Regions from separate parts of the Bacillus sp. 11C genome, predicted to be linked through region 2. Evidence: riboswitches for the same ligand, from Rfam matches in the RefSeq annotation. Region 2 holds a riboswitch; the other holds the start of a gene.
What was found. Region 2 has a riboswitch for S-adenosylmethionine ahead of mtnK (S-methyl-5-thioribose kinase). Riboswitches for the same ligand answer to the same signal wherever they lie in the genome.

Region 1 (4,365 bases), on a different contig from region 2:
GTTTTCTCGGAAGCAGCGACATATTGACTGAACCGTCTTCTTTTACTTGAATCACCCGTCCCGTGATTCTTGAACCGAGTCTTGGCTCCTCTTTTCTTTCTGACGGATGGATAAAACCGCGGATACCGTCGTCCGTGATAATGAATGAACCTGTTGCGATCAGTCTATACACCGTACCTGTCAGCTCTTTATTCATCAGATCCTCTGAGGCATCGGTAAACAGTTCGCTGATGATGTCTTCCGGCGCTGGTTTGGCAAACATGCGCCCCCGGTTCGTCACTTTCAGCATACAGTAGAGCTTGTCGCCTTTTTGCGGCCAGACATCTTCGTATGGCGGCAAATGCTCAGTTGCAACAAGCGCGTCCTTAGATAAACCGACATCAACGAATACTCCCATATCTTCCACTTTATCCACCACTTCGACCCAGCCGTACTCATCCGCGCTGATGACAGGTATTCTCATCGTGGCCGCAAGCCTTTCCTGCTGATCGACGTATATAAAAACCTCTACTTCGTCTCTGTCCTCGATATCCTCAGTTATTTCACTGTTATGTAAGAGAATCGTGTCTTCTCCGTCGGTTAAAAAGTAACCGAAGTCCGTTTGGTGATCTATACTCAAGGTTAATTGCTGCCCTGGTCTCATGCTATCGTCCTTCCTGTTCCGCTTATTTTTCTGCGGATGCTGTTAACATTTTTTCCAATCATCACAAATTGATTCTTTGTTCTGTTGGAAGTTTCTCTTTATTCTACTATAATCAACACATAAGTTAAATGTTATGGAGGTTTTCATATGGCAAAAGAAAGTTCATTTGATATAGTATCCAAGGTGGAATTGCCTGAGGTGCAAAACGCGATCCAAATCGCATTGAAGGAAATCAGCACACGCTATGACTTTAAAGGAAGCAAAAGCGACATTTCTTTAGATAAAGAGGAGCTTGTCCTCGTTTCCGATGACGAATTCAAATTAAGCCAGCTGAAAGATGTGCTGGTCAGTAAATTGATTAAACGAAACGTGCCGACAAAAAACATTGATTACGGCAAGGTTGAAAACGCGTCCGGCGGAACGGTGCGCCAGCGCGCAAAGCTTGTTCAAGGCATTGACAAAGATAATGCCAAAAAAGTCAATATGATCATCAAAAACTCCGGACTGAAAGTAAAGTCTCAAGTGCAGGATGATCAAGTGCGCGTCACCGGAAAAAACAAGGATGACCTGCAGCAGATTATCTCAGCTGTGCGGGATGCAGATCTGCCGATTGACGTTCAATTTATAAATTTCAGATAAATTTTCTGAATCCTATTGATTATTGTCTTTATTTTCGGTAAATTTGGAGAAAGGGAAAAAACCCGGAATCTTTTGGCATTTCCTGAACACGAAAACTTCATATCCGTTCTTATCAAGAGAAGCAGAGGGACTGGCCCGACGAAGCTTCAGCAACCGGTGTAATGGCGATCAGCCATGACCAAGGTGCTAAATCCAGCAAGCTCGAACAGCTTGGAAGATAAGAAGAGACAAAATCACTGACAAAGTCTTCTTCTTAAGAGGACTTTTTTTATTTCTCTTTTTTCCTTGCTGAATGTGAATAAAGGAGGCAGACAATGGGACTTTTAGAAGATTTGCAAAAACAGGTGTTAATCGGTGACGGCGCCATGGGGACGCTCCTCTACTCCTATGGCATTGACAGATGTTTCGAGGAGCTCAACATTTCGAAGCCGGAGGAAATTCAGCGCATACATAAAGCGTACGTTGAGGCGGGAGCCGACATCATTCAAACGAATACGTACGGGGCCAATTATATTAAATTATCGAGACACGGGCTTGAGGATGACATTAAAAAAATGAATCAAGAGGCAGTAAGAATCGCGCGGGCTTCAGCAGGCGATGCGTACGTCCTTGGGACGATGGGCGGCATCCGCACATTTAATAAAAACGCGTACAGCCTTGACGAAATCAAACGCAGTTTTCGCGAGCAGCTGTACCTGCTGCTGCATGAAGAGCCGGATGGCTTGCTGTTAGAAACATATTATGATTTGGAAGAAGCCCGTGAAGTGCTGAAAATCGCGCGCAAAGAGACTGGACTTCCAATTATGCTCAATGTCTCTATGCATGAGCAAGGCGTACTGCAGGACGGAACATCTCTTTCTGAAGCATTGCGATCGATTGCGGATCTCGGGGCTGATATCGTCGGCATTAACTGCCGGCTCGGCCCTTATCATATGATTGAAGCGCTCAGCGAAGTGCCGATTTTTGATGACGTGTTCTTATCAGTTTATCCGAACAGCAGTCTTCCTTCGCTTGAAGAGGGACGGCTCGTCTATGAAACTGACGACACGTATTTTCAAAACAGCGCGTCAGAATTCCGCAAGCAAGGCGCGCGGATTATCGGCGGCTGCTGCGGCACCACGCCGAATCATATCCGCGCGATGGCGGAAGCGGTTGGCGGGCTTGCTCCGATTACGGAAAAAGAAGTCAAAACCCGGGCGAAAGAATTTATCTCTGTTCATCATGAGCGGACAGAGCCCGGCCTGAATGAGATCGCGGCGGAAAAACGCTCCATCATCGTAGAGCTGGATCCGCCGAAAAAATTGAGTTTTGACAAGTTTTTGTCCGCCGCTGCTGAATTAAAAGAAGCGGGAATCGACGCCCTGACGCTCGCTGATAATTCCTTGGCGACCCCGCGGATCAGCAATGTTGCCTGCGGCGCCCTTGTGAAGCAGCAGCTCGATATGCGCTCCCTTGTCCACATTACGTGCCGTGACCGAAACATTATTGGCTTGCAGTCACATTTAATGGGCCTTGATACATTAGGGCTGAATGACGTGCTGGCTATCACAGGCGACCCTTCTAAAATCGGGGACTTCCCGGGGGCGACGTCTGTTTATGATTTAACATCCTTTGATTTAATCAGACTGATCAAACAGTTCAATGAAGGGCTGTCCCTGTCCGGAAAACCCCTTGGCAAGAAAACGAATTTCTCAGTCGCCGCCGCATTTAATCCTAACGTCCGCCATCTGGATAAAGCGGTAAAACGGCTGGAGAAAAAAATAGATTGCGGCGCCGATTATTTTGTTTCACAGCCTGTCTATTCCGAGCAGCAGCTTGTCGATATCCATAACGAAACAAAGCATCTGAAGACGCCGATCTATATCGGCATTATGCCGCTCACAAGCAGCCGGAATGCTGAATTCATCCACAATGAAATTCCCGGGATTAAGCTGTCAGACTCTATTCGCGAAAAAATGGCTCTTGCAGGTGAGGATAAAGAGAAGCAAAAAGCGGAAGGCCTTGCAATTGCACATTCCCTTCTGGATGCGGCATGCGAGCTGTTTAACGGCATCTACTTGATTACGCCTTTTCTCAGATCTGACTTAACCGCTGAGCTCACCACGTATATTCAGCAAAAAGACGAACAACGCCAAAATATTTATTTGCGTTAAATATGGCTGCCTGAGTCAATCAGGCAGTCTTTTCTAATCGGATTCATGTTACGATATAGAAAACTTTTTAAGAGGAGGAACATCATGCTTGAAGTTAAAACCATTTCCGCAGAAGATACATACGACATCCGGCAGCGCATCCTGCGTCCCCATCAATCCATCGAACAATGCAAATATGAACAGGACCATGCGGAAGGCGCTTTTCATCTCGGTGTATTTTTTGAAGGAACGCTCATCAGCATCGCTTCTTTTTCCCCTCAACATCAGCCATTATTAACAGCCTCAGCCGCATATCAGCTGAGGGGCATGGCGACGCTTGAAGGATATCGCGAACAAAAAGCCGGCAGCGCGCTGATCAAACACGCGGAGGAGAAGCTGGACGAGAGAGGCGTGCAGGCGGTCTGGTGCAATGCAAGATACCATGTCAAAGGCTACTACGCAAAGCTTGAATGGAAGGAACTTGGCGAACCATTTGAAGTTCCCGGCATTGGCAAACATATCGTCATGTACAAAAAACTCGGAACAAGCAGGTGAACTGTGTGAAGGTAATGGATGAGCTGATTGAGCTTCATGAAGAACATATTCCCGGCCTATTGCGGCTTTGCAGGCAAGCCGGGTGGCCGGATTATGGCGAACAAGAGCTGAAGATGCTTGTCCAACAAGGACGCTTTTTCGGTTATCAAAATGTCCGCGGAGACATCATCTCCTGTATCGGCTTGTTTTTGTTTGGCCGTCTTGCTTCTATCGGACTCGTCATCGTGGATAAGGAATACAAACGGCTCGGTCTCGGGCGCCGGATGGTAAACGCGTGTATCAGCCAAACGGATGAAAGCACCACCATCAGGCTTTGCGCCACAAAAGAAGGTTTGCCGCTTTATGAAAAGACAGGTTTTCATACGGCGGGTTCAGTCCGAAAGTACAGCTGTCACA
Region 2 (4,365 bases):
ACCTGTATCACCCGCCCCTTGTGCTTTTGCATTTGCTCCTGTTTCACCAAGGGCAAATCCGTCCAAGAGCCAACTGTCAATCCTGTTGCGATTTGTTCTGCTTTTTTCTCTGTATCGGCTCCCGGTTCGGTCAGGAGATATGTTGCCAATAACTCACTCATGCCAGAGCTCCTTTCATTTTCATCCATATAAAAAAACCTCTTCAAACAGCAATCGCGTCTAAAGAGGTTTCGTTTCTCGTCCGAATCTTATCTCTCAGCCGCCAGCTGCAAGAATTAGCACCGTGCTTTACAAGTCGGTTGCCGGGCTTCATCGGGCTCGTCCCTCTGCCTGCTCTTGATAAGAAAATATAGATTTTATAAATTATTTCGAATTATCCCATCGTTATCAGGTCTTGTCAATGCTTTTTTGGGTAAACAGGTTCAGTTTCCCAATTCGATAAGCGGCTTCCTTCAGTCTTTCTTCACTTGTCAGCAGCCCGACTCGGACGTAGCCCTCGCCATATTCACCGAAGCCGTTTCCGGCTGCAACCGCCACATTCGCTTTTTCCAGCAAAAGGTTTGAGAACTGCTCGGAAGTATAGCCTTCAGGCACAGGCAGCCATGCAAAAAATGAACCTGCCGGAGCTGTCACATCCCAGCCGATTTTCCGGCATGACGCGATCCAAACGTTTCGCCTGCTTTCATATCGGGCATTTTGCTCCGCCACACACGTCTGATCAGCTAACAGTGCCGCCGCTGCAGCCTCCTGAGTCGCTCTGAAAAGACTGACAAACATATGGTCTTGATACAGATTGATCGCTTCAATGACCGAAGCGTTTCCAACGGCAAAGCCGACCCGCCACCCTGCCATATTATACGTTTTTGACAGCGTGTAAATTTCAATGCCGATATCCTTGGCACCTTCAGTTTGCAAAAAACTTAAAGGCTTTCCGCCGTCAAATCCTACAGCGCCGTAAGCAAAATCGTGAACGACACAGACCCCGCTTTCTTTCGCAAAACTCACGGTTTCTTCAAAGAAGTCAGGGGTAGCAACGGCTCCGGTCGGATTATTCGGATAATTCAAATACATTAATTTCGCCTGTTCCCTCACTTCAGCGGCGATGCTGCTGTAATCAGGAAGAAACGCTCTGTCCTCTATGAGCGGCATCATTTCCATCTTCGCTTTCGCGAGTGCCACACCTGACCAGTAATCAGGATAGCCCGGATCTGGAACTAAAATCGTATCTCCGGGATTCAGCAAGCATTGCGGGAGCTCAACCAGACCGGCTTTCCCGCCGAATAATACAGCGACTTCAGTTTCCGGGTCAAGATCAATGCCGTATTCTCTTTTATAAAATGCTGCCGCTGCTGATTTCAGACTGTATGAGCCGCGAAAAGACGAGTATTTATGATTTTCAGGATCAGCAACAGCCCGTTTCATTTCCTCGACGATATGTTCCGGAGTCGGCTGATCCGGATTTCCCTGTCCGAGATTGATGACGTCGTGTCCTTCTGCGAGCTTTCGGTTCACTTGCTGCACCAAAGAAGCGAAGAATTGTTGAGGCAGCTCCTTCAATACATCAGATTGTTCAAATTTCATCTATTCTCACCTTCTAAAAAAATCTTGAAATGATAGTCCATCATCATATATGGTTAAATAAAAAAAGTAAAGAAAAATGTGGAGTGATAAAAAGATGAAATGGACGATATCTTGTCTTCAATTTGATATTTCATACGGAAAACCTTCAGAAAATATAAAAAAGGCTGAATTCTCCATCGAAAAAGAAAGCAAACATGCTGATGTTCTTGTTCTTCCTGAACTATGGACAACCGGATATGACCTGGCCAACCTTGATGAGCTCGCTGATGAAGACGGACGTTCTGCTCAGAGCTGGCTGAAGAATACGGCAAAAAAACATGGCGTTCATATTATCGCCGGATCGGTTGCTGTCAGAAAGGATTCTGATGTTTATAATACAATGTACATCGCGGATAAGGAAGGACAAATCATTAAAGAGTACAGGAAAGCCCATCTTTTTCAGCTGATGGATGAGCATGTGTATTTATCAGCCGGCTCCGAAGACGGATACTTTGAGCTTGATGGCGTCAAAAGCTCAGGATTGATCTGTTACGATATCCGTTTTCCGGAGTGGATCAGAAAACATACGACAAAAGGTGCCAACGTGCTGTTTATTTCTGCGGAATGGCCTCTTCCCCGCCTTGATCATTGGAAAAGCCTGCTTATTGCGCGGGCCATTGAAAATCAATGCTTTATCGCTGCCTGCAATTGCACCGGTTCAAATCCAAATAATGAATTTGCCGGGCATAGCCTGATTATTGATCCGTGGGGGCGCGTCCTAGCTGAAGGCGGCCGGGAAGAAGGCGTTGTCCGAGCGGAAATCGACCTTCAGGAAAGCGTTAAGGTGCGGGAAAACATTCCTGTTTTCGATGATATCAGAAAAGATTTATATTAAAAAATAGATTGACAACTTACTAAAACACCTGTTACTATGTTCATCAACTGATAAATTAGAATTGTTCAACAAATCAATATATTCTCTTATCGAGAGTTGGGCGAGGGATTTGGCCTTTTGACCCCAACAGCAACCGACCGTAATTCCATTGTGAAATGGGGCGCATCTTTTTCGCGCCGAGACGCTCGTCTCATAAGGCACGGTGCTAATTCCTTCAGATCTGATCTGAGAGATAAGAGAGGCGGACATATATGTTAAGCCTCCTTCTCTCTGAGAAGGAGGCTTTTTTACGGCCATTCAGCTGAAAACATATCAAGAGATTACATAATTGGAGGTTATGACAATGGCAGTCACAAAAACACCTTTATACGAAACGTTAAATGAAAGCTCCGCTGTGGCACTTGCGGTGAAGCTTGGCTTATTTCCAAGCAAAAGCACGCTGACATGCCAGGAGATCGGAGACGGCAACTTAAATTACGTTTTTCATATTTATGATCAAAAACATGACAGAGCTTTGATTATTAAACAGGCGGTTCCTTATGCAAAAGTTGTCGGAGAAAGCTGGCCGCTGACAATCGATCGAGCCAGAATCGAAAGCAGCGCTCTCATCCGCCAAGGCGAGCATGTCCCTCATCTGGTTCCAAGAGTGTTTTATTCCGATACAGAAATGGCAGTTACTGTCATGGAGGATCTTTCTCACTTAAAAATCGCAAGAAAAGGACTCATTGAGGGCGAAAACTATCCGCGCCTGTCACAGCACATCGGTGAATTTTTAGGAAAGACCCTTTTCTATTCTTCAGATTACGCGCTTGAACCTAAGGTAAAAAAACAGCTTGTTAAGCAGTTTACAAACCCGGAGCTGTGCGACATTACGGAAAGACTTGTTTTTACAGATCCTTTCTTTGACCATGACACAAATGATTTTGAAGAAGAGCTTCGTCCTTTTGTCGAAAAGCTCTGGAATAATGACAACGTCAAAATCGAAGCCGCTAAACTGAAAAAGTGTTTTTTAACATCAGCAGAAACGCTGATTCACGGTGATTTGCACACAGGAAGCATTTTCGCCAGCGAACTTGAAACAAAGGTGATTGATCCTGAATTTGCTTTTTACGGACCGATCGGATTTGATATAGGCCAATTTATCTCCAACTTATTTTTGAACGCACTCGGCCGTGACGGTGATGACAGAGAGCCATTATATCACCATGTCGAGCAGGTCTGGGAAGCATTTCAAGAGACATTCACTGAAGCCTGGGAGAGGGACAGTCTGGATGTTTACGCCAACATCGACGGTTACCTTACTGACACCCTCAGTCATATTTTTGAAGAGGCGATCGGATTTGCAGGCTGCGAGCTGATACGCCGCGCGATTGGCCTTGCCCATGTGGCTGATCTGGAAACGATCGTGCCGTTTGATAAACGAATCGGCAGAAAACGTCTGGCGCTCGAAACCGGCACAGCCTTTATCGAAAAGCGTTCGGAATTCAAAACGATCACAGATGTTATTGAATTATTTAAGTTACTTGTAAAGGAATGATCTATTTATGCCCCATTCATTTGCTGTTCCGCGTTCTGTTGAGTGGAAAGAAACAGCCATTACCATTTTAAATCAGCAAAAGCTTCCTGAGGTGACGGAATATGTGGAGCTGACGACGAAAGAGGATGTATTTAACGCCATTGTCACGCTCAAAGTAAGAGGCGCTCCCGCCATCGGCATTACGGCTGCCTTTGGACTTGCGCTTGCTGCAAAAGACATTGAAACAGGTGATGTCACGGAATTCCGCCGCAGACTGTGTGACATCAAACAGTATTTAAACAGCTCACGGCCTACCGCCATTAATTTATCTTGGGCCCTTGAGAGACTGAGCCATTCGATCGAAAACGCCATCTCCGTAAATGAAGCAAAAACA

Region 1: it holds a riboswitch for S-adenosylmethionine, as region 2 does, so the genes downstream of both, ACY3LV_RS15690 (bifunctional homocysteine S-methyltransferase/methylenetetrahydrofolate reductase) here and mtnK (S-methyl-5-thioribose kinase) in region 2, are expected to answer to the same signal.

What each region holds. Positions count from the first base shown of each region.
Region 1 covers NZ_JBUPVZ010000011.1:120,079-124,443, reverse strand. The annotation lists partial or broken gene ACY3LV_RS15700 (CvfB family protein) at 1-692, opposite strand, end outside; gene ACY3LV_RS15695 (YajQ family cyclic di-GMP-binding protein) at 791-1,282, shown strand; SAM riboswitch class I at 1,389-1,506, shown strand; gene ACY3LV_RS15690 (bifunctional homocysteine S-methyltransferase/methylenetetrahydrofolate reductase) at 1,597-3,435, shown strand; gene ACY3LV_RS15685 (GNAT family N-acetyltransferase) at 3,520-3,969, shown strand; gene ACY3LV_RS15680 (GNAT family N-acetyltransferase) at 3,975-4,365, shown strand, end outside.
Region 2 covers NZ_JBUPVZ010000023.1:24,598-28,962, reverse strand. The annotation lists gene mtnW (2,3-diketo-5-methylthiopentyl-1-phosphate enolase) at 1-161, opposite strand, end outside; SAM riboswitch class I at 246-346, opposite strand; gene mtnE (methionine-glutamine aminotransferase) at 388-1,581, opposite strand; gene ACY3LV_RS20215 (carbon-nitrogen family hydrolase) at 1,676-2,455, shown strand; SAM riboswitch class I at 2,539-2,694, shown strand; gene mtnK (S-methyl-5-thioribose kinase) at 2,799-3,992, shown strand; gene mtnA (S-methyl-5-thioribose-1-phosphate isomerase) at 4,000-4,365, shown strand, end outside.